3 regions of the Pseudactinotalea sp. HY158 genome follow, and region 3 is predicted to be linked to each of the others. Evidence: predicted binding sites of a transcription regulator. Region 3 holds the regulator's gene; each other region holds the start of a gene.

Region 1 (7,872 bases), 1.1 Mb from region 3:
CGATCGAGGGGTCCACGAGCCGGCCGTCGAGCTCGGAGCACACGAGGCTGAGCAGCCCGGAGCGGATGACCGCGCCGTCCGGCTCGTACAGGTAATGCCCCAGCGGGCCGGTCGGGGCCGTGGCCGCGGGTGCGTCGGCGTCGCCGCGCCACGTCAGGTGGTGGCTCGTGCGCCGGCCCTGCGCATCGGTCCCCAGCACGAGCGCGCTGCGCCCCGAACCCTCGCCGGCGAGCGGGCCGAACCACAGGCCGGCCTCGACCACGGAGCCGTCGATGCCGATCCACTCGGCGTGGGTCTCGCTCGGAAGCGCCGAATACGGCACCCCGGGCCCGACCTTCACCCCGAGCGGGCGGCGGTGGCGCAGCTCGAGCACGGCGTCGAGGTTCGGGGAGTAGGAGGCCGGGTCGAACACCCGGGTGCCGCGGCGGGTGCGCCGGGCCGGATCCATGAACACGGCATCGAGCCCGTCGAGGTCGGTGGCGAGCGCGTCGCCGTGGCGCACGCGGGCCTCGGGGAAGGGCCGCAGGTTGACCGCGGCGATCCGGGCGGTCAGCTCGTCCAGCTCGACCGCGAGCACCCCGAGCCCCAGCGCCGCCAGCGCGAGCGCGTCGCCGCCGATGCCGCAGCCGAGGTCGCCCACCCGGGACATCTCGGCCCGCGCGAACCGCCGGGCGTGGCGGGCCGCGATCTCCAGCCGCGTCGCCTGTTCGAGGCCGTCGGGGGTGAAGAGCATGGACCCGGCGAACTCCCCGAACTTCGCCGCGGCCTTGGCCCGCAGCCGCGACTGGGTCAGGGCGGCCGCCACGAGGTCGGCGTCCATCCCCTGGGCGCGCAGCGCCGAGCCGAGCTGGAGCGCCTGCGCCTCGTCGTACGGGGGCAGGCCGCCCAGGAAGGCCCACCCGTCCGGGGTCAGCAGGAGGTCGAGTCCGCGGGTGTCCACGGGGTCAATCCTGCCAGGGGGTCGAACCTACGGACGGCGCCCGGGCGTCGTCCGTAGGCTTCTCGCCGTTCTCATCGGGAGGGAGTGCGGCCTCGCCCGGCAGCGCGCATGCGCCGCCGACGCAGGCCGCGCCCTCGTCGGCGCCGATCATCGTGAACTCGCTCACGACTCCTCGGCCGCCTGGCGCAGGGCCGAGACGAACACGTCGGGGCGCTGCGCCCCGGAGACCCCGTAGCGGCCGTCGATGACGTAGAACGGCACGCCGGAGATGCGGAAGGCGCGCGCCTGGGCGATATCGGCCTGCACGGCGGCGCGGTGGCGGTGATCGGTCAGCGCGGCGAGCGCCTCGGCGCGGTCGAGGCCGATCTCGGCGGCGAGGTCGGCGAGCTCGGCGGCCTCACCGAGGTGGCGCCCCTCGGTGAAATAGGCGCGCAGGAGCCGCTCCGTGCACTCGGCCTGCAGGTCGTGCTCCTTCGCGAAGTGGAGCAGCTCGTGGGCGAGCAGCGTGTTCGTGTGCCGGAGCGAGGCGAAGTCGTACACGAGACCCTCGGTGGCCGCGAGCTCGGTCATCTGGGCGAGCATCTCCTCGACCTGCGCGGCCGGCAGGCCCTTGTGCGCGGCGAGGAAGTCGACCTCGGAGCCCTCGAAGTCGACCGGGGTGTCCGGGGAGAGCTCGAAGGAGTGGTAGGTCACGTTCACAGTCGGGGCGTCGGGGGCCGAGCCGAACGTGGCGAGAGCCTTCTCGAACCGACGCTTGCCGATATAGCACCAGGGGCAGGCGATGTCCGACCAGATGTCGACCGTGATGGGGTGGCTCATGTGCTCGTCAACCTCGGGGCGGGGGCGCCTATTCCGGCCGCTCCGAGACCGTCTTAGCACTCGCCTTGACCGAGTGCTAAGAACTGTCTAAATTGAGCAGTGGGACTTCGCGAGAAGTCACGCAGGTCACGCCTCCAGCGTTGCTCGACCCCCGCGACGGCGGGTGACGCATCCGGCGTTGCCCTACTGTCCTGTTCAGTTTCTTGAATGCGAAGGGGAGGTCCGCAGTGTCGGTCTCCATCAAGCCGCTCGAAGACCGGATCGTCATCAAGACGCTCGAGGCCGAGCAGACCACTGCGTCCGGATTGGTTATCCCGGACACCGCCAAGGAAAAGCCGCAGGAGGGCGAGGTCGTCGCGACCGGTCCCGGCCGCGTGGACGACAACGGCAACCGGATCCCGGTGGACGTTGCCGTCGGCGACGTCGTCATCTACTCCAAGTACGGCGGCACCGAGGTCAAGTACGCGGGTGAGGAGTACCTCATCCTCTCGGCGCGCGACGTGCTCGCGGTCGTCGAGAAGTAACTCGCACCACGGCATCACGAAGGACCCCGGCCGCTCGGCCGGGGTCCTTCGCCGTTGGCCGGAGACCTCAGGGGGAGAAGGCGGTCACCTCGGCGACGGCGCCGTCCGACATGTGCACGGTGAGGTCGATCGTCGCATCGTCGGGTGTGACGCCCGGCCACCAGGCGGCGTAGAAGCCGTGCTCGACGGTCGCGTTGATCGTCTCCGGGGGCTCGTCGAGGGCGTCGGGGTCCAGGTCCGGGCCGCGCTCATGGATCTCGATCCCGGTGACCTTCTCCCCGACCCGGCCGACGAGGGTCGTCAGGGTGTCCTCGCCGGTGCCGCCGGTGTGCAGGACGAGGGTGGCGACCTCCCGGGGCTCGAGGGAGGCCGGCGGCGCGTCGCGGCTGAATCCGCCCGCGGCCAGGACCTCCCCCTCGGGGCCGAGGCACAGGTCGAGGCCAGCGGGGTACTCGACGAGCAGGAACAGGACGGAGCCGCGTTGCTCGGCGATCGGGATCGACGACGGCGTGACGCCGCCCCGGTCGCCCCCGGCCGCGCACTCGTGTGCCGCCGCGAGCGCGTCCTGTGACAGGACCGGCTCCGGCTGCGGCGTCCAGGACGCGAAGGCGGACTGGGGCGATCGGGTCGACTGGAACGAGAGGTAGGCGGCCGCGGCCGCGGCGAGCACCACGACGATGACGCTCACCGTCACCTGCCGGCGCCGCCTCGCCTGCTCGGGGGTCCGGTGACCATCGTGTCCGGGCATCGGTCGCCTCCAGGACGTGGGGTGCATGGGCCCTCCACGGTAGGCGGGAACGGGCCGACTGGTCCAGGGGAGCGGGAGGCGGGCGGGCGTCGTCCCGGCGCTGACGACCCCACGGTTACACTGGCGAACGTGACTGCCGATCCCTTCGCATTTGTTGGACTGACCTACGACGACGTGCTGCTGCTGCCGGGGGAGACGGACGTCATCCCGAGCGAGGCGGACACCACGAGCCGCCTCACCCGCGAGATCGACGTGGCCGTGCCGCTGCTGTCGGCCGCGATGGACACCGTGACCGAGTCGCGGATGGCGATTGCGATGGCCCGCCAGGGCGGCATCGGTATCCTGCACCGCAACCTGCCGATCGCCGATCAGGCCGCCCAGGTCGACGTGGTCAAGCGCTCCGAGTCGGGCATGATCACCTCCCCGGTCACGGTCGGGCCCGAGGCGACGCTCGCCGAACTCGACGAGCTGTGCGGCCTCTACCGGGTCTCCGGGCTGCCGGTGGTCGACGACGCGGGCGTGCTGCTCGGCATCATCACCAACCGCGACCTGCGGTTCGTGCCCCGCGGCGACTACGCCCGCCTCACCGTGCGCGAGACGATGACGGCGATGCCGCTCATCACGGGCCACGTGGGCATCGAGCAGGACGACGCCGCCGCGATCCTCGCCAAGCACAAGGTGGAGAAGCTCCCCCTCGTCGACGACGCGGGCACCCTGCGCGGGCTCATCACGGTCAAGGACTTCGTCAAGTCCGAGCAGTACCCGCTCGCGACCAAGGACTCCGAGGGCCGGCTCATGGTCGGGGCCGCCGTCGGCTTCTTCGGCGACGCCTGGGACCGGGTGAGCGCGCTCGTCGAGGCGGAGGTCGACGTCATCATCGTCGACACCGCGAACGGCCACGCCCGGCTCATGCTCGACATGGTGCGCCGGCTCAAGTCCGACCCGGCCACGAGGCACGTGCAGGTCGTCGGCGGAAACGTCGCCACCCGCGCGGGCTCGCAGGCGATGGTCGACGCGGGCGTGGACGCCGTCAAGGTCGGCGTCGGGCCGGGCTCGATCTGCACCACCCGCGTGGTCGCCGGCGTCGGCGTGCCGCAGGTGACGGCCGTGTACGAGGCCGCCCTCGCCGCCCGCCCGGCCGGGGTGCCCGTGATTGCGGACGGCGGACTCCAGTATTCGGGTGACATCGCCAAGGCGCTGGTCGCCGGGGCGAGCACGGTCATGGTCGGCGGGCTCATCGCCGGCTGCGACGAGTCCCCGGGCGACCTCGTGTACGTCAACGGCAAGCAGTTCAAGCAGTACCGCGGCATGGCCTCCCTCGGCGCGATGCAGTCCCGCGGGGATCGGCGCTCCTTCTCCAAGGACCGCTACTTCCAGGGCGATCTGAACGACGACGAGATCATCACCGAGGGCATCGAGGGCCGTGTGGCCGCGAAGGGCTCCCTCTCCCAGGTCGTGCACCAGCTCGTGGGCGGGCTGCACCAGTCGATGTTCTACGTCGGCGCCCGCACGATCCCGGATCTGCAGGAGCGCGGCAAGTTCGTGCGGATCACCGCCGCCGGGCTCAAGGAGTCCCACCCCCACGACGTGCAGATGATCTCCGAGGCCCCGAACTACGCGAGCCGGTAGGCGCCGCCGCCGTCGAACGGTGGATCTGGCCCCCGGACCGGTCGAATCAGGGGCCTAAGCCACCGTTCGGTCCGTGTCGGGACCTCGGCGACCTGTGTCGTCTCACATGCGCGCAGGCGAGCGCAACGGGACTCGACGATTCCCGATCCCCGGTAGCCTGATGCCCGTGAGCAACGAGATCGAGATCGGCCGAGGCAAGCGGGGACGCCGCGCCTACTCCTTCGACGACATCGCGGTGGTGCCCTCCCGGCGCACGCGCGACCCGGAGGAGGTCTCCGTCGGCTGGCAGATCGACGCCTATTACATGGATATCCCGGTCATGGCCGCCCCGATGGACTCGGTCATGAGCCCGGCCACCGCGATCACGCTCGGCAAGCTCGGCGGCATCGGCGTGCTCGACCTCGAGGGGCTGTGGACCCGCTACGAGGATCCCGAGCCCGTGCTCGCCGAGATCGCCGAACTCACCCCCGAGGCGGCCACCGCCCGGATGCAGGAGCTGTACGCGGCCCCGATCATCCCCGAGCTCATCACGAGCCGGCTCTCCGAGATCCGTGCGGCCGGCGTCACCGTGGCCGGCGCCCTGAGCCCGCAGCGCACCCAGGAGCACTGGCGCACCGTGGTGAGCGCGGGCGTGGACCTGTTCGTCATCCGCGGCACGACCGTGTCCGCCGAGCACGTCTCCTCCCACGCCGAGCCCCTCAACCTCAAGCGGTTCATCTACGAGCTCGACGTGCCCGTGATCGTCGGCGGGGCGGCCACCTACACGGCCGCGCTCCACCTCATGCGCACCGGCGCGGCGGGCGTGCTCGTCGGCTTCGGCGGCGGCGCAGCGCACACGACGCGCCTCTCGCTCGGCATCCACGCCCCGATGGCCTCGGCCGTGGCCGATGTGGCCGCGGCCCGGCGCGACTACCTCGACGAGTCCGGCGGCCGGTACGTGCACATCATCGCCGACGGCGGCGTCGGCCGCTCCGGCGACCTCGTCAAGGCGGTCGCGTGCGGGGCGGACGCCGTCATGCTCGGGGCGGCGCTCGCCCGTGCCGAGGAGGCCCCCGGCCGCGGCTGGCACTGGGGCAGCGAGGCGCACCACCCGACCCTGCCGCGCGGGGAGCGCGTGCACGTGGGCACGGTCGGCACCCTCGAGCAGATCCTGCTCGGTCCCGGCGGTCAGGCCCAGGGCACGGTCAACCTCATCGGGGCGCTGCGCCGCGCGATGGCCACGACCGGCTACTCCGACCTCAAGGAGTTCCAGCGGGTCGAGGTCGTGGTCTCCCCCTACACGCCCCGCTGACCCGTGGCCGTGAGTACCGTCGCCGATCGGCGCACCTGGACCACCTGGGCGCTGAGCCGGCTCGACGCCGAGGCCACCCGGTGCGGCGAGACGCCGCTGCTGCAGTTCCCGCTGCCCGTGGACTGGGGGATCGACCTCTACCTCAAGGACGAGTCGAAACAGCCCACCGGCAGCCTCAAGCACCGCCTCGCCCGGGCCCTGTTCATGTACGCCCTGTGCAACGGCCGACTCGAGCCGGGCCGGCGGGTCATCGAGGCCTCGAGCGGGTCGACCGCCGTGAGCGAGGCGTATTTCGCCCAGCTGCTCGGACTGCCGTTCGTGGCCGTCATGCCCCGGGGCACGAGCCGGGCGAAGATCGATCGGATCGTCGCCTACGGCGGCACCTGCCACCTCGTGGACGACCCGAGAACGATCTATGCCGAGTCCGAACGCCTCGCGCTCGAGACCGGCGGGCTCTACCTCGACCAGTTCACCTACGCCGAACGCGCCTCGGACTGGACCGGCCCGCTGAACATCGCCGCCGGCGTGCTCGACCAGCTGAGCAAGGAGCGCCACCCGGTGCCCCGGTGGGTGAGCATCGGCGCCGGCACCGGCGGCACGTCGGCGACCTTCGGGCGCTACCTGCGGCTCGCGGGCTACGACACCGCGGTGTGCGTCGCCGACCCCGAGGGCTCGGCCTACGCCTGCGCCTGGGAGACCGGCGACCTCACGACCACGGCGACCGGCTCCCGGATCGAGGGGATCGGCCGGCCCCGCGTCGAGGCCTCCTTCATCCCCGAGCTCGTGGACTCGGTCGTGCGCGTGCCGGACGGGGCGAGCATCGCCGCGATGCGCTTCCTCTCGGTCCAGCTCGGCCAGCCGGTCGGCGGCTCCACCGGCACCGCGCTGTGGGCGGCGCTGGAGAAGATCACCGCGATGCGCGCGGCCGAGGAGAGGGGGAGCGTGGTGGCGATCATCTGTGACGCCGGCGACCGCTACCTCGACACCTATTACGACGACGCCTGGGTCGCCTCCCAGGGCATCGACCTGGCCCCGTACACGGGCCGGCTGAGCGAGTTCGCGACACCCGCGCGCGGGTGAGCGGGCGCCGTCCATACTCTGAACAGGCGGTTGAACCGAACCGCCCGCGCGGCTCGGTACCCTAGCAGGGTGCTCACCGTTCAAGACGCCCTGCTGACGCTGCAACAATTCTGGACCGATCGTGGCTGCCTCGTGACCCAGCCGTTCAACACGGAGGTCGGTGCGGGCACGATGAACCCCGCGACGATCCTGCGCGTGCTCGGGCCCGAGCCGTGGCACGTGGCCTACGTCGAGCCGAGCGTGCGCCCCGACGACGCCCGCTACGGCCAGAACCCGAACCGGCTCCAGCAGCACACCCAGTTCCAGGTGATCCTCAAGCCGGACCCGGGCAACCCGCAGGAGCTCTACCTCGACTCGCTGCGGGCGCTCGGGATCGACGTCGACGCCCACGACGTGCGCTTCGTCGAGGACAACTGGGCGCAGCCGGCGATCGGCGCGTGGGGGCTCGGCTGGGAGGTGTGGCTCGACGGGCTCGAGATCACCCAGTTCACGTACTTCCAGCAGGTCGGCGGGCAGAACCTCGACCCGGTGTCGGTGGAGATCACCTACGGCGTCGAGCGGATCATGATGGCCCTGCAGGGGGTCACGCACTTCAAGGACATGGTCTACGCCGAGGGCGTGAGCTACGGCGAGATCTTCGCCCAGGGCGAGTACGAGATGTCCCGCTACTACCTCGACGACGCGGACGTGGCCACGAACCAGGAGCTCTTCGCCCGCTATATCGGTGAGGCGGAGCGGATGATCGAGGCGCGCCTGCCCGTGCCCGCGCACACGTACGTGCTCAAGAGCTCGCACGCGTTCAACGTGCTCGACTCGCGCGGCGCGATCTCGACCACCGAGC
Region 2 (7,872 bases), 1.4 Mb from region 3:
CTGCGTCGTTCGTCTCGTTGAGGTTCTCTGCCTCGGCGACGACGTCGTCGATAGGCAGGAGAGCATCCCTCACCGTCATGAACAGCTTGTCCTGAATGATCATGATATCCGGCCCTTGGCCCGCACCGAGTTCTGTCGCAATCTTCGTATCGATACTCTCGGACGGGATCGCCTGCTGAACCAGGACGACCTCGGACTGTGCGTCGTCGTACGCCTTGACTGCGCCCCAGAGGTTCTCTCCGCGGAGCGCATCGAGCCACTGCGAGTTCGCAACGACGAGCTCGAGCTTCCCGTCGGCGTTCGTACTGTCGCCGCCGCTACTACCGCAGGCCGCAAGAGCCGTTGCCGACAGTATGATCGTGCCGACGAGCACGTTTTGCTTGAATTTTGACTTCCTTGTCATGGTTTCTCCTTGTGATGAGGCATTCACGTCAATGTGAAGGCCAGTTCCAGGCGTTCTCGGGTGCGAACTTCTCAGCGAAGGAAGTCGCGATGTCGTTTCGCTTCATGATGGCAACTTCGGGGAATTGCCGAACGTATTCCAGGAAGCGTCGCAGGGACGCGACACGACCCGGGCGCATAATTCGCGCGTGCAAGCCGACGGACATCATTCGCGCACTCGTATCCGCTTCGTCATACAAGATGTCGAACGCGGAACGAAGATAGTCGAAGAAGTCGGAGCTACCCGTGAAGCCCGGGCCGGTCTGCCCACCCCAGAAGCGCGCATCATTCGTATCGATGGCGTAGGGAACCACGAGCATCGGGCGGCCGGCCACGTCGGCATAGTAGGGCACATCGTCGTTGGTGGTGGCCGAGTCGTAGAGGAGGCCTTCCTCAGCCATGATGCGCCGCGCCTCCTCACGGATCGGGGGCCGCGGGAAGGCCCCGAGGATCCTCTTGCCCGTGAGCCGGTAGACCTCGTCAACGGAGTCTCGGATGCTCCTACGCTGCTCCGCTTCCGAGGCGCGCGGTGCGGAGATCGAGCGCACGCCGTGGGAGACGAAGTCGCAATCTGCCTGTGCGAGGTAGTCGGTCAGCTCCGGGCTCACCGGGAGCGCCTGAGATGAGACGAAGACACTGAAGGGCACCTCGTACTTCTCGAACATGCGCACGAGCCGCCAGATTCCCGTACGCGTACCGTACTCGTACTCGGACTCCTGCATTAGGTCTCTTTCACCCGGCGGCAACGAACTCTTGAGCCAGCCTCGCGAGTCACGGTGAGCATCCCCGACGAGGGGATTTCGCTCGGTTCCCTCCTCGAAATTCACCGCGAAGTTGATCGCCAGGCGAGCCCCGTCGGGCCACCGGAACTCGGGCGGGTTCGGACCATAGCCGCGGAAGTCGCGCATTCGCTCGCCCGCGTTCGATGTCCAGTCCAGATCCAAGGGACCTACCTCCTGTGCTACTAGATCGCCCTTGAGGTCACTCAAAACCCCTCATTGGGTGAAGTTTGTATAACACAGCGTGCACTGGCGACGAAGGCCTGTCAAGCCCCAAAATCGACGCGAGACGTCGGACGCCCGTCCGTAGGAGTGCGGAGCAGGGTGGCTGCGCGCCCCCGCGTTGGTGCAATGATGCGCCTGGCGCACGCCACGCTGGGACAGTCCGGCTACCGGAAATCCGCGAACCGTGCTGCTCGCCCAACCGCAACCGCAGGCCGCCTGGAACGCAGGCGCGTCGACGGCCGGCGTCTCAGTGCTCGGCCGCCTTCAGGCTCATCTCTCGTCCGCGCCTGATGTGAACATAGGTGGTGGCCTCCGCCAACGCCGGGTCTCCCGCGGTAATGGCCTCTGCGATAGTTGCGTGCTCTCGGTGCGAAACGCCCGGTTGGTGGTTGCGGGTGAGATAGGAGTGCCAGACCATCTGCGGGAACAGTGGTTCGACGATCGATATGAGGAGCGGGTTCTCCGTCAACTCCACCATCGTTCGGTGGAACCGAGTACTCAGCTCGGCCGCCGTGAGCGGATCGAGCGGAGCCTGCCCGTCACGAATCGAGTCGAGCGTCTCCCACAGTGGCCGCGGGTCTCCCCCGCCGGCCACCCGTTGGGCCGCCAACCCTGCCGCCTTGACCTCGAAGACCAATCTTACGTCGTAGAGCTCCGACACCTGGTCCGGGGTCCATTCCCTCACCACCGCGCTGCGGTGTGGGCGCTGATGGATAAACCCGTCTCGTGACAACATTCGAAAGCCCTCGCGCAGAGGCACCCGGGAGACTCCAAGTTCTTTCGCCAGATTCTCCTCGCTCAGCCGAAGATGCGGAGGGTACTCTCCCCGAATAATCGATTCCCGCACGGCACGGTAGACCTTGTGTGGAATCGGCTGCTCGACGGCGTCGGCCTCCCCGGTCGTCCGCGACCGCACGTCCTTGTCGACTGTCACTGTCGGACGACTCCCTCCGGCGCTGTCACAGACCCGTGTTGGCACGTTCGCCTCATGCTACCTTGCCACCTTCAGTCGGTCGTCAAGACCGGGGATGCGTTCGCGCTCCCTGACTACCCCCAACAAGCGTCAGTCCCAGAGACGCGAACTACCCCCGAAGACACCTCGGCCCCGGAACCGACCAGGTCGGTTCCGGGGCCGAGGACGGCGCTGCTGCGGCTGGACTAGAAGCCCATGCCACCCATGTCGGGCTCGCCACCGCCGGCGGCCGGGGCCGGCTCCGGCTTGTCGGCCACAATGGCCTCGGTGGTGAGGAACATGGCCGCGATCGAGGCGGCGTTCTGCAGAGCGGAACGGGTCACCTTGACCGGGTCGTTCACGCCGGCGGCGAGGAGGTCCTCGTACACACCGGTCGCGGCGTTGAGGCCGTGGTTGGGCTCGAGGTGACGCACCTTCTCCACGACGACGCCGCCCTCGAGGCCGGCGTTCACCGCGATCTGCTTGAGCGGCGCGTCGACGGCGACGCGAACGATGTTCGCGCCGGTCGCCTCGTCACCGTCGAGCTCGAGCACCTCGAAGGCCTCCTTGGACGCCTGGATGAGCGCCACGCCACCACCGGCGACGATGCCCTCCTCCACGGCGGCCTTCGCGTTGCGCACGGCATCCTCGATGCGGTGCTTGCGCTCCTTGAGCTCGACCTCGGTCGCGGCACCGGCCTTGATGACGGCCACGCCGCCGGCCAGCTTCGCGAGGCGCTCCTGGAGCTTCTCGCGGTCGTAGTCCGAGTCCGAGTTGTCGATCTCGGCGCGGATCTGCGAGACCCGGCCGGCGATCTGCTCGGCGTCGCCCGCACCCTCGACGATCGTGGTCTCGTCCTTGGTCACGACGACCTTGCGGGCCGTGCCCAGCAGCGACAGGTCGGCGTTCTCCAGCTTGAGACCGACGGTCTCGGAGATGACCTGGCCGCCGGTGAGGATCGCGATGTCCTGCAGCATGGCCTTGCGGCGGTCGCCGAAGCCCGGGGCCTTGACGGCCACGGACTTGAACAGGCCGCGGATCTTGTTCACGACGAGGGTGGCCAGGGCTTCGCCCTCGACGTCCTCGGCGATGATGAACAGCGACTTGCCCGACTGCATGACCTTCTCGAGCAGCGGGAGCATGTCCTTGACGTTCGAGATCTTGCCCTCGACGAGGAGCACGTAGGCGTCCTCGAGCACGGCTTCCTGACGCTCGGCGTCGGTGACGAAGTAGGCGGACAGGTAGCCCTTGTCGAAGCGCATACCCTCCGTCAGTTCGAGCTCGAGGCCCAGGGCGTTCGACTCCTCGACGGTGACGACGCCCTCCTTGCCGACCTTGTCGAGGGCTTCGGCGATGAGCTGACCGATCTGGTCGTCGCCGGCGGAGATCGCGGCGGTGGCGGCGATCTGCTCCTTGGTCTCGACCTCCTTGGCCTGCGCGAAGAGCCTCTCGGTCACGGCCTCGACGGCCTTCTCGATACCGCGCTTGAGCGCGACCGGGTTCGCACCGGCGGCCACGTTGCGCAGTCCTTCACGCACGAGCGCCTGGGCGAGCACGGTGGCGGTGGTGGTGCCGTCGCCCGCGACGTCGTCCGTCTTCTTGGCGACCTCCTTGACGAGCTCGGCACCGATCTTCTCGAACGGCTCTTCGAGTTCGATCTCCTTGGCGATGGACACACCATCGTTGGTGATCGTGGGGGCGCCCCACTTCTTCTCGAGAACCACGTTGCGGCCCTTGGGGCCGAGGGTGACCTTCACGGTGTCGGCGAGGACGTTCAGTCCACGCTCCATACCGCGGCGGGCCTCCTCATCGAAGGCAATGATCTTGGCCATGTCGGGTTTTGATCCTCCGGTACTGGCATTGAACGGCCGGCAGAACGCCCGCGACGGACGACGGTCCCTCACCGCGGTCACGTCCCGCGCCTCGGATCCGCCTCGCCCTACTGGCCAGATGTGCGACTGTCACTCTCATGGCGAGAGTGCTAAGCCCATTATTGGCACTCAAGGCCCGAGAGTGCAAGGCGACACCGGCCGGGTTGTGATCCGGCTCATGCGCGGCCCCGCGTCCTGGGCCCCGGGCCCATCCGCCCGCCGCCGACTCGCCGATGCCGCGCCCCCACGGCTGTAACCTCGGGGGCCCGTGAGAGCATTACGAGATATGAGTACGCCGCCGACGACCGAGTCGCAGGACTCCGGCAACGACGCCCCTCCGCCCGACCGTGCCTCCCGACCGCTGCGACCCTTCTCGAAGGCGTGGCGGCTCACGGCTACGTTCGCCGCCCTCGCGGTGCTCACCGCCGGGCAGATCGTGGACACGAACGACTGGTTCCCACTCGGCTCGCTGTCGCAGTACGCCACGCCGCGCGATCTCGACGGCACCGTCCGCTCGGTCACCCTGCGCGCCGACTTCCCCGACGCCGAGGATCGCCACGTCGCTCTGAGTGAGCACGTGGTCGGGACCGGGCGGGCCGAGGTCGAGGGCCAGTTGCAGCGCTTCATCGACGATCCGGAGCTGCTCGGCGTCTTCGCCCGCTCCTACGCGCAGCTCAACCCGGGCAGGCCACTGCCCGAGGTGCTCTACCTCAAGCGTTCGACCCAGCAGTTGCGGGACGGCGAGGCCGACGGCGAACCCACCGTGGAGATCCTCGTGGAATGGCACGCCGGATGAGCGCCCTCGCCCGAGCCGGCTCGGCCGTGAGCGGCTGGTGGTTCAAGCCGATGCCGCTCGCACGGGTGGCTGTGCTGCGCACCCTCGTCTACCTCTTCCTCATCTTCGACATGCTCTACGTCGCGACGGACGTCGTGCCGCACGGCTACGTTCCGGAGCTGTACCAGCCCACGCTCGTGGCCCGGATCCTGCAGCTGCCGACGCTCGGCGTCACGGGCGGTCAGGTGCTCTTCTGGGTCGTGACACTCGCCTCGGTCTGCGCGGCGATCGGCGCCTTCCAGCGCGCCGCCGGCTGGGTCGCCGGCCTGGGGTTCTGGCTCTGGATGCTCAACTCGCAGGGCTTCTCCTACGTGAGCCACGATCACATGGCGCTCATGGTCGCGGTGCTCGTGCTGCCCACGGTCGGGGTGGCCCGCTTCGGCGACACCGGCTCGAGCGAGCGCGTCGGCTGGGTGCTGCGCGTCGTGCAGGTGTTCACGATCCTCACCTACTTCGGATCGGCGATCAGCAAGTGGACCCGCTCGGGCACACCGTGGGTGTGGGCGAACGGGGCCGTGTTCGTCTGGGCGATCATGCGCCGCGGATCGGACCTCATCCGCTGGACCCTCGACTTCCCGTGGCTGCTCATCGTGGGGCAGTGGGCGCTGCTCCTCCTCGAGTTCTGTTCCCCGGTCGTGCTGTTCCTGCGGGGCAAGTGGCTCTACGCGCTCGTGGCCACGTTCGTGCTGTTCCACCTGGCCACGTACCTCGCGCTGGGGATCCACTTCCTGCCCACGGTCGTGTGCTGGGCGGCGTTCCTTCCGCTCGAGCGGATCCCGGCCTGGCTGCGTCGGCGCATCGGGCGCCGCAGCGAGGTCGCCCCGGCTTAGAGGACGTCTCGCCCGGCCCTAGAATTCTTCCGGCACACCGCGCCCCGGAGAGGGTGGGCCGATCGCCGATCGTATCCTCAGGCGCCGCGGATCGCGGCCAGGGTGCGAGCGGTGAGCAGCCAGGCCAATGGCGGGCCGAGGGCCAACATGATGAGCGACTGCGCCAGCACAGGTATCAATACGGGGGTGAGCAGAGTGCCCCCGTCCGCCAGGATGAAGGCCGCAAGCCCCACCGCGGTGCCTGCCTGCCACGGCAGCAACACTACGAACAGGACCGTGACGGCGTGCATGAGGAGAGCCTGGGCGCGGGTGAGCCGGTGCAACCGATAGAGGGCGATCTCAGAACGCCTCGACCACGCGAGCACCAGGAAGATCGCGAGCACGGGCACTGTGGCAAGCCAACCGAGGTGTGCCCAGGAGGAGCCGAGCTCTTGCTGCGGGGTTCGGCCAGAGCCGGTGTCCTCGACTGGGAACGTGATGGCCCGTGCCGGTGCGGGCCACCAATCCGTGAGCAATGCCTGCACTTGTGCCGTAGCCCCGTGTTCGGGGGACACCAGGCAGCCGGCGGCCACCCCGGTAGCAGGCATCACCTCGAACAGACGGCGTGCCTGCCCGTCGGCACGCGCCGACGGATGAGCCACGGCGCTGACCGGGAGCACCCGAGGAAGGCCAGTGGCCTCGCGTACGGCGATATCACCGCCACGGACGAGCCCGAAGCGCTCGGCCACGAGGGGCCCGGCGACTAGGCCTGGTTCCCCGTGAAACTCCAGGTCCGGGAACACGACGTGCAGGTATCCAGGCGTCACTCGTTCGATCGAATACCGACTCGCCGGTTCGGTGCCGATCATGATGTTTCGACCATCCAGCACCGCCCCGGCCGAGGCGACTCCGGTCACCGCGTTCAACTGCTCGCACCGAGCCACATCCCAACGCCCCTCATTGAACACCACCTCCAGCACGTCCCGGCCGTTCCAGTAGGCGACATCCTCACGTGCGGCGATGCCGGCCAGAGTGAGAGCGGCGACGAAGACCATGACCGCTGCGGTCACCAAGGCGGTCGTAGCCACGATGCCGCTCTGGACTCGTGCCGCGCACAGGTCCCACACGGCCTCGCGGACGACCTGGCGAGTACGCCACCGTGCGCCGCGGGCGCCGTCACGGCTCACGTCACTCGTCCATCCCTGAGCCGGATCTGTTCATCGCAGGAGCGGGCCACCTCGTCATCGTGTGTAGCCACTACAGCGGCACACGAGGCCGCCACGGCCCCATGGATAGCCCGCAGCACCAGTTCTCTGGAGTCGGCGTCGAGCGAGGCCGTCGGTTCATCCACCAGCAAGAGATTCGCCCCGGCGAGCAGGCCACGCGCGACCGCCACCCGCTGCCGTTCACCGCCGGAGAGTCGGTGCCCACGCGTGCGAGCCAGGTCGGACAGGCCGAGCCGCTGCATTGCCTCCCTCGCCTTGGACCGCGCCACCCCCTCCGCCGCGCCCAAGGACAAGGCGCCGACCATGATGTTCTCCAACGCCGAGCGCCGGTTCAACATCGGTGCATTCTGAACGATCCAGACCGTCTCCACCCCGGGCGCTCTCTCGATCGAGCCACCATCAGGAGCCAAGAGACCGGCGATGATCGATAGCAGCGTCGACTTGCCTGCCCCGGAAGGCCCCAGCAAGGCGACCGAGTGGGCCGGCCGGATCTCCAGATCGAGGCCGGTCAGCACCTGACGGCTACCGAAGGACTTGGTCACCTGCCTCAGCCGCACCAGCGCACTGCTCAACAGGACCCCCTCGCTGCGGCAGGCGGCGCCAGCACCACCCGATCTCCAACGCTCAGATCTCCCGTCACCAGTGCCTGCCCATTGGCTCCCGAAGCGACAGTAACCGAGACCGTCACCCGCTCGTCACCTTCGACCCGCAACACGCATGTGTCGGCCCCTGCG
Region 3 (7,872 bases):
AGTGCGCCGAGGAGCTCGCCGGGCTCATCGGGGTCGAGCCCGAGGAATGCCTGCTCGTCTCCGGGAAGACCGGGGTGGGCGTGGAGGAGCTCCTCGACCGGATCGTCGAGGACGTGCCGGCGCCGCAGGGGAATCCGGACGCCCCCTCCCGCGCGATGATCTTCGACTCCGTCTACGACTCCTACCGGGGCGTGGTCACCTATGTCCGCGTGATCGACGGCACGCTCTCCCCGCGGGAGAAGGTCGTGATGATGAGCACGAAGACCAACCACGAACTGCTCGAGATCGGGGTCTCCGCCCCGGAGCCGCGGCCCACGAAGGGCCTGAGCGTGGGCGAGGTCGGCTACCTCATCACGGGCGTGAAGGACGTGCGCCTCTCCCGCGTCGGCGACACCGTGACGAACGCCGCGAAGCCGGCCGCCGACGTGCTCGCCGGCTACCGCGACCCGCAGCCGATGGTGTTCTCCGGGCTCTACCCGATCGACGGCTCCGACTACCCGGTGCTGCGCGACGCACTCGACAAGCTGCGCCTCAACGACGCCGCCCTCACCTACGAGCCGGAGACCTCCGTGGCCCTCGGCTTCGGGTTCCGATGCGGCTTCCTCGGTCTGCTCCACCTCGAGATCGTGCGGGAGCGGCTCGAGCGCGAATTCAACCTCGAGCTCATCTCGACCGCCCCGAACGTCGTGTACGACGTGACGATGGAGGACGGCACCGAGGTCGTGGTCACGAACCCGAGCGAGTTCCCGGCCGGGAAACTCGCCTCGGTCTCCGAGCCGATGGTCAAGGCCACGATCCTCACCCCGAGCGACTTCGTGGGCCAGGTCATGGAGCTGTGCCAGGGGCGCCGCGGGGTCATGCAGGGGATGGACTACCTCTCCTCGGACCGGGTCGAACTGCGCTACCACCTGCCGCTCGCCGAGATCATCTTCGACTTCTTCGACCAGCTCAAGTCCCGCACCCGCGGATACGCCTCCCTCGACTACGCCGAGTCCGGCCACGCCGAGGCCGACCTGGTCAAGGTGGACATCCTCCTGCAGGGCGAGCAGGTGGACGCGTTCAGCGCGATCGTGCACAAGGACAAGGCCTACGCCTACGGGGTCGACATGACCACGAAGCTGCGCGGGCTCATCCCGCGCCAGCAGTTCGAGGTGCCCATCCAGGCCGCGATCGGCTCGCGCATCATCGCCCGGGAGACGATCCGCGCCATTCGCAAGGACGTGCTCGCCAAGTGCTACGGCGGCGACATCTCCCGCAAGCGCAAGCTGCTCGAGAAGCAGAAGGAGGGGAAGAAGCGCATGAAGAACATCGGGACCGTCGAGGTGCCGCAGGAGGCCTTCATCGCCGCCCTCACCTCCGACGGCTCGGGATCGGACTCGAAGAAGTCATGACGGCGGCCCCGGAGCGATCCGATCGGTTCGGCGTCTACGTGCACGTGCCGTTCTGCGCGGTGCGCTGCGGGTACTGCGACTTCAACACCTACACCGCGACCGAGCTCGGCGGCGGCGCCTCCCGCGACGAGTATGCCGAGACCGCGCTCGGGGAGATGCGACTGGCGGCGGCCGAACTGGTTCGGCGCGGGCGGCGTGTGGACGGCGTCACGACCGTCTTCTTCGGGGGTGGCACGCCCACGCTGCTCCCCGTGGGCGACCTGCGGCTGCTGCTGGCCGGCATCGACGAGACCTGGGGGCTCGCTCCCGGGGCCGAGGTGACCACGGAGGCGAATCCGGACTCGGTCGGCCCGGCCGAGCTGGCGGACCTGGCCGCCGCCGGGTTCACCCGGGTCTCCTTCGGCATGCAGTCCGCGGTGCCCGCGGTGCTCGCCACGCTCGATCGCACGCACGATCCGGAGCGGCTGCCGCTCGTGGTCGAGTGGGCGCGTGCGGCCGGGCTCGCGGTGAGCGTCGACCTCATCTACGGCGCGCCGGGGGAGAGCGTCGAGCAGTGGCGCACGAGCGTCGAGGCCGCGATCGCGCTCGAGCCCGACCACATCTCGGCCTACGCGCTCACGATCGAGCCGGGCACGAAGATGGCGGCCCAGGTGCGACGCGGACAGCTCCCGATGCCCGACCCGGACGACCAGGCCACGAAGTACGAGCTCGCCGACGAGGCCTTCGCCGCCGCGGGCTACGGCTGGTACGAGATCTCCAACTGGGCCCGCCCGGATGGAACGGGTGGATCGGGTGGATCGGGCGGGCTGCCGGCCGACACCGCCGCCGACCACCGGTGCCGGCACAACCTCGCGTATTGGCGTAACGAGGAGTGGTGGGGGATCGGGCCGGGCGCGCACTCCCACCTCGGCGACACGCGCTTCTGGAACGTCAAGCATCCCCGCCCCTACGCGCAGCGGATCCGGGAGGGGCGGTTGCCGATCGCCGAGTCGGAGACCCTCGACGCCACCCAGCAGGAGGACGAACGGATCCTGCTCGGGATTCGGCTGGTCGAGGGGCTGGGAGTGGGACCGGGTCTCGAGGACCGCCTGCCCGCCCTCGCCGAGCAGGGCCTCATCGACGGCGCGGCTGCGGCCGGCGGTGTGGCACGTCTCACCCGGCGTGGACGCCTGCTCGCCGACGCGGTCGTGGGTCGCCTCGTCGCCTGACGGCCGCCGGGGCGCCGAACGCGGGACAGTGCGGAGTGGATCGGCGTTCACCTGCACGGAATCCCGCGTTCGGCAGCGCCGGCGGTGATTGCCGGCGAGTGGCCGATGAGGGGCCGGTGAGGGCAGAGGTACCCATGGGAGTGGGAGAATCCGTGGGGGAATCGCGGCGGTCGTGCATTGAACGAGTGCGGCTTCCTCGCTAGCGTTCGCAACCGTCATCCGATTCGTGTACTCCCACAGGAGCGACGATCGGTTCCCCAGCAAGGAGAGTCATGAGCCAGTTCCCGCCGCCCCCGGGGTCACCCCAGGACCCGTACCAGCAGGGCCAGCCGGGTCAGCCGTATCAGCAGGGTCAGCCGTATCAGCAGGGCCAGCCGTATCAGCAGGGCCAGTGGCAGCAGCCGCAGGGTCAGCCGTATGGCGCCCCGCAGGGCCAGCCGCAGGGTCAGCCCTATCAGCAGGGCCAGCCGTATGGCGCCCCGCAGGATCAGCCGCAGGGCCAGCCGTATGGCGCCCCGCAGGATCAGCCGCAGGGCCAGCCGTATCAGCAGGGCCAGCCGTATCAGCAGGGTCAGCCGTATCAGCAGGGCCCCGCGGGCGGATTCCCGGCCGCGCCGCAGTACCAGGGGCAGCAGGCCACGGGGCCGCAGGCGACCGACGCGTTCGGTCGCGGCTGGAACCTGTTCACCAAGAACTGGGGCGTTCTCGTCGGTGCGATCCTCGTGTGGGCGATCGGGATCATCATCGTCTACGTGGTCGGGATGCTCGCCGTCACGACCCTCTTCGCCGGCGCGGGCAGCAGCCTGAGCGTCGACAGCAGCGGTGGGGCCTTCACCGGTCTCTTCGCCGTCGGCATCGGCGGGATCATCGTGCTCAGCCTCCTCCTGGTGGTCGCCACCGTCCTCGCCGGCGCCGCCTTCCTCCACGGCGCGCTGCGGATCGTCGACACCGGCCGGGCCTCGTTCGGGGACTTCTTCGTGTTCCGGAACCCGGTGCACGTGCTCCTGCTCGCGCTGCTGCTCGGCGTGGTCAACGGGGTGCTCTCCTTCACGTTCATCCTCCCGCTCATCGCCGCCTTCTTCACCTTCTTCGCCCTCTACTTCGTGATCGATCGCGGCATGGGCACGATCGAGGCGATCAAGGCGAGTGTCGACCTCGCCTCGAAGAACGTCGGCCAGACCATCCTCATTCTCGTGCTCGCCTACGTCGTGACCTTCATCGGAATGCTCGCGTGCGGCGTGGGCATGCTCGTCGCCGGCCCGGTGTCGCTGCTGGCCGGCACGGTCTTCTACCGCTGGCTCACGGGCCCGTCGCAGCAGTCGGTGGCCCCGAACCACGGCTGACCGCCCGCCACCCATGCAGCACTCGACCCCGGCCGGGCATCGGCCGGGGTCGAGCTGCTCTCGCGGGGCCGGGTCCTTCGAACGCGGTCTGGTCGGGTCGAGGTGACCCAGGTGCTCGGCCGGCTACTCGGGCACCGCGGTGACGAAGTCGACGAGCTCCTCGACCCGCCCGAGCAGGCTCGGCTCGAGGTCCCGGAAGTCCCGCACCCGGCCGAGGATCCGCTTCCAGCCGCGGGCGATGTCCGCCTGGCTGCCCGCCTCCCAGCCGAGTGCCCGCAGCGAGCCCACCTTGATGTCGATGCCCCGTGGGATGTCGGGCCAGGCGGCCAGGCCCACCCGCTCCGGCCGCACCGCCTGCCACACGTCCACATACGGGTGCCCGAGCACGAGCACGCCCGGATGGCGCGCGCACACCTCGGCCGCGATCCGCGACTCCTTGCTGCCCGGCACGAGGTGGTCCACGAGCACCCCGACCCGGCGCCGCGGGCCGGGGGAGAACGCGGCGAGTTCGGCGGCCAGGTGATCGACACCGTCGAGCATCTCGACCACGACCCCCTCGATCCGGAGGTCCTCGCCCCAGACCTTCTCGATGAGCTCCGCGTCGTGGCGGCCCTCCACCCAGATCCTGGACGCTCGCGCGGTCCGGGCACGAGCGCCGCGCACGGCCACCGAGCCGCTCGCCGTGCGGGCCGGGGCGGCGGGGGCGGCCGGACGCACCGGGGGTACGAGCCGAACGGGCCGGCCCTCGACCCAGAAGCCCGCGCCGAGCGGGAACGTGCGGGTCACGCCCCGCCGGTCCTCGAGGACGACCACGTGCGCACCCCCGGACTTCTCCACCCGGACCACCGCGCCCACCCAGCCGGAGGTCACGTCCTCGACCACGAGCCCCGTCCGGGCGGGAATATCGGTCGTCGTCGGTCGCTTGGAATGATGGGGATCACGCGAGAGCACATCCCGCCCGTATCGATCGGTCACGGCGTGAGGTTACGCACAACGGGTCGGCCGGTGTGGGAGGCGCGATGGCGACCCGGCGATTGCGCGGCGTAGAATTGGCACTCAGGTACCGTGAGTGCCACCCCAGGGATCGAATGGCGGTCACGGCAACGGCCAGAGCACGAGGAACGGAGGCGCGCGATGACTCGGGAACGGCATATCGACGTGCTTCGCGCGATCGTGCAGGACTACGTGCACACCCGCGAACCGGTCGGCTCGCGCAGCCTCGTCGAACGGCACAACCTCGGCGTGTCACCCGCGACGATCCGCAACGACATGGCGCTGCTCGAGGAGGCCGGGCTCATCACCCAGCCGCACACCTCCGCCGGCCGGATCCCCACGGACGCCGGCTACCGCCTCTTCGTCGACCGGCTCGACGAGATCAAGCCGCTCTCGGCCGCCGAGCGCCGCGCCATCGGTGCCCTCATGCAGGGAGCGGTCGACCTGGACGACGCCCTCGAGCGCACCGTCCGCCTGCTCGCCCAGCTCACCCAGCAGGTCGCGGTCGTGCGGTACCCGTCGCTGCGACGCTCGGCGCTGCGGCATGTCGAGCTCCTCCCGGCGAGCAGCACCCGCATCCTCATGGTGATCATCAGCGACAACGGCCAGGTCGAACAACGCACGATCGAGGCGGACGAGCCGCTCACCGAGGAGCTCCTGGCCGAACTGCGGGCGCGGATCAACGCGGCCGGCGCCGGGCGCAGGATGCCCGAACTCGCCACCGCCCTGCACCAGATCGCGGCCTCCTTCCCCGCGCAGGACCAGCCGACCGCCGCCGGCGTCGTCACCGCGGTGCTCGAGGTGATCTCCGACGAGATCGAGGAGCGCATCGTCATGGCGGGCACGGCCCACCTGGCCCGCACGAACGTCGACTTCTCCCGCACCATCTCGCCCGTGCTCGAGGCACTCGAGGAACAGGTCGTCATGCTGCGGCTCCTGTCGGACATGGCCTCCGAGCCCTCGATCGCCGTGCGCATCGGCTCGGAGACCCACGACGAGGCCCTCCTCGAGACCTCCGTGGTCGCGGGGCGGTACTCGAGCACCGACGCCGGCGTGCTCGGTCAGCTCGGCGTGATCGGCCCGACCCGTATGGACTACCCGACCACGATGGCCGCCGTGCACGCGGTGGCCAGATACCTGTCCAAGACCCTCTCCTGACCTGCGGTCTGACCAGTTCAACTCGTCCACCACCAGAAAGTAACCAGTGAGCGACTATTACGAGATCCTCGGTGTCTCCCGCGAAGCGACCACGGAGGAGATCAAGCGCGCCTACCGGAAGCTGGCCCGCCAGCACCACCCGGACATCGCCGGGCCGGAGTCGGAGGAGCGGTTCAAGCAGATCACCGAGGCGCATGAGGTGCTCTCCAACCCGGAGAAGCGGCAGATGTACGACGTCGGCGGCAGCCAGGGCGGCAGCGGCGCCGGCTTCGGGTTCTCCGACATGTTCGACTTCTTCGCCGCCGCCGCGGGCGGGGCGACCCAACGCGGGCCGGTCTCCCGGTCCCGGCGGGGCCAGGACGCGCTCGTGCGGGTCTCGATCTCGCTCGCGGACGCCACGTTCGGCGTGACGAAGGAGCTCGAGGTCGACACGGCCGTCATGTGCGAGGCGTGCCACGGCACGTGCACCCGCCCCGGCACCAGCCCGACCACCTGCCCCACGTGCCACGGACGCGGCTCCGTGCAGCGCGTGGCCCGCTCGTTCTTCGGCAACATCATGACCAACGCCCCGTGTTCCGACTGCGGCGGCTTCGGCACGATCATCTCCGAGCCGTGCGCCGAATGCTCCGGCGAGGGCCGGGTCCGGGCGCGTCGGACCATCTCGGTCAACATCCCGGCCGGCGTCGACACCGGCACCCGGATCAAGCTCACCGGGAAGGCGGAGGTGGGCCCGGGCGGGGGACCCGCCGGCGACCTGTACGTCGAGGTGCGCGAGCAGCGCCACGAGACGTTCACCCGCCGTGGCGACGACCTGCACTGCACGGTCGAGCTGCCCGTGACCGCCGCGGCCCTGGGCACGGTCGTCACCCTCGAGACCCTCGACGGTATCCACGACGTCGACATCGCGCCCGGCAGCCAACCCGGCCAGGTGCTCACCCTCAAGGGTCTCGGGGTGGGCCACCTCAACCGCACGGGCCGCGGCGACCTCAACGTCCACCTCGAGGTGGAGGTGCCCACCAGGCTCTCCGACGAGGAGGAGGAGCTGCTGCGTCAACTCGCCGTGCTCCGCGGCGAGGAGCGCCCCGAGGCCCGCGTGGCGGCCACGAAGAACTCCGTGTTCCAGCGACTCAAGGACACCTTCGCGAGCCGATGACCGATCCCGTGTTCTTCGCCGCCGACCTGCCGGCGGCCGCCCGGGTGGGCGACACGTTCGAACTCACCGGGCCCGAGGCGCGCCACGCGGTCGCCGTGCGGCGGATCCGCGTGGGGGAGGCGATCGAGATCGTGGACGGCGCAGGCACCCGTCTGCGCGGCCGCGCCACCGCCGTAGGCGCGAACCCGCCGTCGCTCACGCTGGGCGTCGAGGACCGCGTGCTCGAGCCGGCGCCGTCCCCCGAGCTCATCCTCGTGCAGGCCCTCGGCAAGGGCGGCCGCGACGAGGCGGCCATCGAGGCCGCGACCGAACTCGGGGTCGACGCCGTCGTGGCGTGGCAGGCCGAGCGCTCCGTCGCCCGCTGGGACGGCCCGAAGGTGGCCAAGGGCGTCCATCGCTGGGAGTCGATCCTGGTCGCCGCCGCCAAGCAGTCCCGGCGGGCCCGCTTCCCGCGGATGCTCGGCTTCGCGGCGGGCCCCGGGATCCTCGGGGTCGGCGGGCCACTTGGACCCGCGATCGCCGCCGGGGCCCGGATCCTCGTGCTCCACGAGAGCGCCGAGGCCCCCCTGACGGCGATGGCTCTCGGGAGCGGGCGCGACGCGGGGCCCGCGGACCGGCCCGTCGTC

The links. Region 3 encodes HrcA, which represses chaperone genes, less so after heat shock. Its sites were predicted from a motif close to TTNGCACTCGNNNNNNNCGAGTGCNAA; they were not measured.
Region 1: the regulator HrcA is predicted to act here: its motif matches at 1,813-1,839, upstream of groES (co-chaperone GroES).
Region 2: the regulator HrcA is predicted to act here: its motif matches at 4,356-4,382, upstream of groL (chaperonin GroEL).

The regions. Positions count from the first base shown of each region.
Region 1 covers NZ_CP045920.1:3,055,328-3,063,199, reverse strand. Annotated here, with positions in the region: gene GCE65_RS13385 (SAM-dependent methyltransferase) at 1-940, opposite strand, end outside; gene GCE65_RS13380 (hypothetical protein) at 945-1,106, opposite strand; gene GCE65_RS13375 (DsbA family protein) at 1,103-1,759, opposite strand; gene groES (co-chaperone GroES) at 1,987-2,283, shown strand; gene GCE65_RS13365 (hypothetical protein) at 2,351-3,031, opposite strand; gene guaB (IMP dehydrogenase) at 3,161-4,660, shown strand; gene GCE65_RS13355 (GuaB3 family IMP dehydrogenase-related protein) at 4,827-5,951, shown strand; gene GCE65_RS13350 (PLP-dependent cysteine synthase family protein) at 5,961-7,031, shown strand; gene GCE65_RS13345 (glycine--tRNA ligase) at 7,101-7,872, shown strand, end outside.
Region 2 covers NZ_CP045920.1:513,456-521,327, reverse strand. Annotated here, with positions in the region: gene GCE65_RS02245 (ABC transporter substrate-binding protein) at 1-403, opposite strand, end outside; gene GCE65_RS02240 (polysaccharide deacetylase family protein) at 432-1,430, opposite strand; gene GCE65_RS02235 (GntR family transcriptional regulator) at 1,693-2,379, opposite strand; gene groL (chaperonin GroEL) at 2,604-4,229, opposite strand; gene GCE65_RS02225 (hypothetical protein) at 4,555-5,064, shown strand; gene GCE65_RS02220 (hypothetical protein) at 5,049-5,933, shown strand; gene GCE65_RS02215 (hypothetical protein) at 6,011-6,982, opposite strand; gene GCE65_RS02210 (ATP-binding cassette domain-containing protein) at 7,096-7,710, opposite strand; gene GCE65_RS02205 (hypothetical protein) at 7,707-7,872, opposite strand, start outside.
Region 3 covers NZ_CP045920.1:1,929,262-1,937,133, reverse strand. Annotated here, with positions in the region: gene lepA (translation elongation factor 4) at 1-1,391, shown strand, start outside; gene GCE65_RS08565 (coproporphyrinogen-III oxidase family protein) at 1,388-2,599, shown strand; gene GCE65_RS08560 (hypothetical protein) at 2,872-3,942, shown strand; gene GCE65_RS08555 (DUF3097 family protein) at 4,066-4,917, opposite strand; gene hrcA (heat-inducible transcriptional repressor HrcA) at 5,077-6,093, shown strand; gene dnaJ (molecular chaperone DnaJ) at 6,140-7,246, shown strand; gene GCE65_RS08540 (16S rRNA (uracil(1498)-N(3))-methyltransferase) at 7,243-7,872, shown strand, end outside.